Regions from separate parts of the Caproiciproducens galactitolivorans genome, predicted to be linked through region 2. Evidence: riboswitches for the same ligand, from Rfam matches in the RefSeq annotation. Region 2 holds a riboswitch; the other holds the start of a gene.
What was found. Region 2 has a riboswitch for cyclic di-GMP ahead of P9B68_RS05425 (RNA polymerase sigma factor). Riboswitches for the same ligand answer to the same signal wherever they lie in the genome.

Region 1: linked by a shared signal. The riboswitch ahead of P9B68_RS02645 (prepilin peptidase) and the one ahead of P9B68_RS05425 (RNA polymerase sigma factor) in region 2 are both predicted to bind cyclic di-GMP.

What each region holds. Positions count from the first base shown of each region.
Region 1 is NZ_JAJUFJ010000002.1:56,415-59,510, forward strand. It holds gene P9B68_RS02640 (Flp family type IVb pilin) at 113-295, opposite strand; gene P9B68_RS02645 (prepilin peptidase) at 578-1,240, opposite strand; cyclic di-GMP riboswitch class I at 1,335-1,420, opposite strand; cyclic di-GMP riboswitch class I at 1,476-1,562, opposite strand; partial or broken gene P9B68_RS02650 (hypothetical protein) at 1,813-2,068, opposite strand; gene P9B68_RS02655 (MATE family efflux transporter) at 2,215-3,096, opposite strand, start outside.
Region 2 is NZ_JAJUFJ010000005.1:58,020-61,115, reverse strand. It holds gene P9B68_RS05435 (recombinase family protein) at 1-668, opposite strand, end outside; gene P9B68_RS05430 (hypothetical protein) at 766-963, opposite strand; gene P9B68_RS05425 (RNA polymerase sigma factor) at 1,504-1,929, opposite strand; cyclic di-GMP riboswitch class I at 2,419-2,506, opposite strand; gene P9B68_RS05420 (PhzF family phenazine biosynthesis protein) at 2,814-3,096, opposite strand, start outside.

The DNA.
Region 1 (3,096 bases), on a different contig from region 2:
CTCCCCGTCATTTTTCAACAAATGCTTCATACCTTAATCAATTGAGAAAGAGAGAGAATCCCTTTTGTATGAAAGGGGTTCCCCCTCTTGCTCCGCATCTTTTGTTTGAAAATTACTTGGTAGAAGTATTTCCGGCAATTTTACCTGCCATATCATTGAACATACCTTGAAGCTTAGTACCAATGCCTGACATTGCGCCCATAACTACAACAGCAATCAAGGCAAGGATCAGGCCATACTCCACCATTCCCTGGCCGCTTTCCTCGTTTGCAAGCCAGTTGAGCATGTTTTTCATGTCTATTCCCCCCCTTCCCTAAAATAAATTTATTTCAAAAATTCACCCTCCGGTGATTTTTGACGAAAGAAATTATTGTCTTAATGGGGTAAAGCTTGCCCCACCGTGTTACAAGTTCTCTCCAGCATTTTTCTCGCTTCACTCGAATAGGCTGAAAAACCTGCCATTGCCGCAAGAATTACCAGACTAAGTATAAGGCCGTATTCCACCATACTCTGTCCATCTTCCTGTTCCAAAAAGGCTCCCAACAAATGAACCACCCACTTTCTTTCAGAAATTATTTCAAGCGGCAAATACGCCGAATAGAAAACCGATCATGATAAATCCACACATCGGGAAAAGGCTGGTGAGCGTTAGCTTTTTCAGCAGCAATCCGCCGACGCAATAAATAATCAGCGCGGCAGACATATATAGTAACGAGGTCATGACTGCCGGAAATCCCACGACAACAGCTGTCGATAACGCCAGTTTGATATCTCCTGCCCCAATGCCATTATAAAATCCCTTTCTTCTGCAGAAGATTACATAATAAATCAAGAAAATACCTATAACTAGTGCACACGCTTCCACAGACTCTAAAAGTCCATATATTCCATTCACCAGAAAGCGGTAGGCAAGCCCGAAAACAACCAGCGCCAAACAAATCTCATTCGGGATAATGCGGATTTTATGGTCAATTACGGTGGCAACGGCCGTAATGGCAACAAAGGCACAAAGAAAGAGAGACCTTGCAGAGAATATCTGGTAAGATATCCCGCTAAAAACGAAGAAAAAGCCAACAGAAACCGCAAGTTTGACAGTATTGCCAAATTCCAGTTTGCCCGGTAGCTCTCTGCCTTTCTGTCCGCACTTTCTCACTATCAGGGAATTTACTATATCGGGAAAATACAAACCGAACAGAAACCCGACAACCCCCGCTGCGCATGCAAAAAGTATTTTTAACATCTTTATACCCCAACCCCTGCAAACAAAAATAAAAGCCCACAACTTAACCAGTTGTGGGCTAAAGAGATACATTCAAAAATGCTCTCTATGCACAAAAGGAAACCGGCTGTCATGGGACGTCATCCTTTAGACCCTATGGCTTAGCGTCCTTATCTTTCGATAAGTTTGCATAAAAAAAATCCGCAATGGTATAAAGCCAATTGCGGATAGAAAAATTCGTCCAAAAATCCTTGCAAAAGGGAACTGGCTGCCATAGATTATAAAATCCTTAGGCCCTATAGTTTAGCGTCTTTGCCTTTCGACAAATTTGCACCTTAATATGTAATTTTCTTTTTGATTCGTCCTAATTATATATCAAGAAATTCGTCCTGTCAATAGTTCCACTAAATAATTTTTAAAAATCATTAATACAAAAGTATAGAAAGGTTCATTTATTTTAAAACCGCGGCGCCGATGATTCCCGCATCGTTTCCAAGCTTGGCCTACAACCGAATCCCTCCCCGTCCCCTGCGCGGAAGCGATCACATCCAAGCGTTCTTTAGTCAGAGCCTCCGATTTCTTCTGTATTTCCGCATATTCCGTTCTGGTCACATCATAAACATCTTTTATGGCGGAACCCGGAAGAATGTCATGGAATTGGTTCAGAAGAACCGTCCGCCACATAGTGCTGATTTCTTCCGCCGGATATGCGACGCCGTATTCTTCCGCCCAAACGGAAATCAGTTCCAGATTCATTAGTGCAAATTTGCTTTTGCGGTTGCCGCGTTTGTTCCTCGCCATGGAGGTATAAGTACCCCTATGGTATTCCAGATATAATTCACCGACCCATCAGCATCCCATTATAAGTCGTAAAAAAGCTGTCTTTTTCCTGATCAACGCCTTTTGTCGTGACAGGTGTGTAAAAATCGGCGTGCCGTCAATCCCGAACTACCAGAAAGTCACGGCAGCGCGCCGCACCAGTTTTCCATACAGAATTAATTATCGATCAGATGGTGCTGGTACCACTTATCCCCATGGAACCGCAGTAGGAATATGAGTCCGCGCACGCCCCATTCGCAAATCATGGCAACCCAAACGCCGACAATCCCGAACGAAAGCACGATCCCCAAAACATACCCAAGCACCACGCGGAGCAACCACATGGTGAGCATGGAAGAAATGGACGTAAATTTGGAATCCCCCGCGGCACGAAGCGCAGCTGGGGTTAAAAAGCTGATGGACCATACCGGTATATTTGCCAGCGTAGTTATCCACATGATCTGGATAATCGTGGGGACAACCGCCTCCGGCGGATGGAACAGGGTCAAGAGCGGGCGTATAAACGGCATGATCAGCAGCATGGTCACCGCAAAGGACAGCGACGACAGCCAGAGGAAGGAGCGGATGAATTTCCGCGCATCCTGAATATCCCGCCGTCCCATGCACTGGCCGACCACGGTAACCGTCGTCAGGATCAAGGCGTTTGCCGGAATCTGAAAAAGCCCGGCAAGGGAGTTGCAGATCGCGTTGATATCCATGGCATAAACGCCAAGCTGAACAATAAAGGTTTGCGTCAGAATTTTCCCACCGTTAAAGAACATCTGCTCGGCGGCAAACGGAATCCCGACAAAGAAAATCCGTTTCAGCATGGATGTACTAATCTGCAGGGCGTCCTTCACTTTAAAATGGACGGTGGTATCGCCCTTCAGCAGGTAATAAATCGAATAGCCAGCACCTACATAGCGGGCGATATTCAGGGAAATGACCATCCCGAAAACACCCATATGTAAAATCGTAATAAATACAAAGTTCAGAACAACATAGCAAAGGTTCATCGCAAGAGAAAGCCGGAGGGAGGATTTTGTTTCGCCCACGCC
Region 2 (3,096 bases):
CAGTAGGACATCGGCGTCAGGATGCTGTCCTGTTCCAGCGCGGCGGCGATCTGCTCCGTTCCAAAGCCGTCCAGCGTCATTTGATAAATTCGGCGAACAACAGTGGCGGCTACCTCATCCACGATCCAATGTTTGGGATCATCCGGATCTTTAATGTACCCATATGGTGGTTGTCCCATCGGTTCCCCGGCATTTCCCTTAATCTTGTTGCTGATGCGCCGCTTTTTGCTGATATCGCGCGCATACCACTCGTTGAACAAATTTCTTATTGGAGTCAGCTCGTTTTCACCCTCGGCAGTATCCACATTATCGGAAACCGCGACGAGACGTATATCGTGTTCAGGAAGGAATTCCTCCGTGAGTCTGCCGACCTCAATATAGTTTCTGCCTAGGCGTGACATATCCTTTACAAAAACAGCCGCTGCATGGCCCTCTTCAAGTTCATGAAGCATCGCCACAAAACCGGGCCGTTCCATTGTGACACCGGAAATACCGTCGTCTGAGAAATGCACAAGGTTTGTATATCCCTTTTCTTTGGCAACCTTGATTAAAAGCTTTTTCTGGTTACCTATGCTGTAGCTTTCTCCTTCAAGATTGTCGTCCCGCGACAGCCGTTCATAAAGAAAAGCCGTATCCTCCCGGTTTTTTCTGCTATTTGACCGTTTCATAAATCCTCCTTTCCGGCAGTCAAATAAGCAGTATTTACAGGAGAAGGTATACCATCTCGACCGCCGTTTGTCACGCTTGTCGCGCTATCACTTATCGTCAAGACTGATCCGCGTCAGCCTTCATCAGTCTCATTAAAATTATTGCCAAGGTATCGTGTCCGTCTGTTTGAAAAACAGGCTCAACAATAAACGTTTTGCCATCCACCTTATAGGTTGAAGTTTTATCTAAACGATTGCGTCCGGAAGCGTCGGGCGGTATGTTGTTTTTGTAATCAGTAGTTTTTAAGTTTTCCACCGTTATGCCTCCTCTCAGATCAGGAAGCAGCCGCACTGTAGCCATTTGTTCACGTACTCAAACAAACATGATAAGCGATATGACGGAGTTACGGCGCGGCTGCCCCTTTGTTTCGATTTGCTTTTATAGTTTACAGACATTCCGGACGAACAGGCGGCGTACCTGTTACCATAGGAATTGCACCTCCCCCCATGCTGATGGCGGGCCGTTCTCATTGCCTGCGACGGTTTTTTCACGCTCGGACTGTGACTGAACGGAAGTTTCATTACATACAGATGCTTGCCACAGAGCCACCTTGCGTCTGAAAGACGCTGCTCTACCTACGGCGCTGGTGTTTTTCGCTCCCTTTCCGTTACGCTGAAATTCAATCACCCTCTCCGCTCAAGGAAAGATCGTGGCGCACCCGCCGTCCGGCTCCCTGTATGCCGCTGCTTGCGGTATGTATCCGGCTTGTCCCTTATTCAATTTTCAAGGTTCAGTGAAGAATCAAAACTTATCCCTCATAAGCCTTTTCATTTTTGAGGCCCATTCGCAGGAGCCTCACAGGAAATTTTTCAAAAACTTTTCGATATTTCGCAGTCCCCGGTCAATACTGTCTCGGACGGCACTCTCGTTGACACCCTCAGCCTTGGCAATGGCGCTTTTGCTCATCCCCAAGAAATAATAAGCATAGATACGTTTGGCCTGCTTGCCCGGTAGGGCGGCGATGGCGGCATGGAGCTGTTCGACCGTCACTTTGCGTTCATAGATTTCGCAGGGGGATAAGGACACGAACAGGATGTCATGCTCGATGCCGTCGTCGCGATCCAGAGAATAATATGCCTTATGGCGGTATCTCCGCAGATAATAGGCGGCTTCGGCGTGTTCATAAGAGTTCATGAGTGCCGCAACTTCGTTCGGCACCTCGATGATGCAGTCGGTGATATAAAAATCGGGATAGTAGTCCCGCAGGTTGATCTGTGTCATCAAATATTCCTCCGTTCCGATTTTTGAGATTTTGGCAAATCGAAACGGAGAGGGGGGTGAGCGGCACCGAACTGAATTACCCTTTATACGACAAAAAAGGCCCATTTGGACACAATCCAAATGAGCTTTTTGCACAGTGATTCTATATATCCTATTTTTATGATCTATTAGTTCCTGATGATGACCGCACTTCTCCCATAGACCGCACGGGCTTTTTTTGACAGGCTACCGATTAAAGCGATATGCAGCAGATAGATGTCCGCTTCATCACGCTAGGCCGCTGCTTGGTAGCGGTCGTTTGAAGTTCAAGGCATGTCGAACGCGCATAGAAAAACCCTCCAAATGAGCTGGAGGGTTACAATAATGCTTATTCAGGCATAAGAATAGACCCGCCAAACTCACGTTTTTTTTGTTGGGCGGGTGCCGCCTTTCTTTCTAATTTTTTAATAAAAACCCTGCCACAAAGGGCAGGGTTAATACGCAACTTTACTTGGTGGCAAGGCTGTCATCATGCATTTGCATCTTAGACCCTATTGCTTTGCGTCCTTGCCTTTCGGCAAGTTTGCCCTTGACATAATTATATTGTTAAAAACAGTTTTCGGTAGAATTTGTCCAACCCTAATTTTAAGAATAATTTAGTTCCATAATATATGTAGCAAAGACAGGATATTATCGAAATTGCACTCAATGTCATACCAAAATAGCTATTGGGGATTGCTAAAAGACCAACTACTAGCCAGATCATGATTAGCAAAATAAAAGACGCTGTTGTATAAGCAAATAATCGTTTCACTTCGTTTTTCATAGCTCTGCTTTTCAAAGCTATTAGAAACTCTTTCATAGAGTTTATCAGTTTGATAACCGTCCAATATACGCAATTCTTTTTACCTTTCCTTGTGTTCACAACCTTCTGGCAAAAATATCTCACAAATGGAAAAAAGAGCGGCTTTTCCTGCAAGCTTCACACGCCCGTTGTCCACTTGGCAATACAGAGTTCCGCCACGGCGGGAAGCCTGTCTTGCCACTAACTCTTTCTTTCCTGATTTGTCTGCCCAGAGGGGGGCTATATGGCAATGTCCTGAACCACAAACCGGATCTTCCGCAACATTCAGCTTTGGCGCAAAGCTGCGGCTTACACAGTCATAACCTTTGCTTCTCGCTGTAATG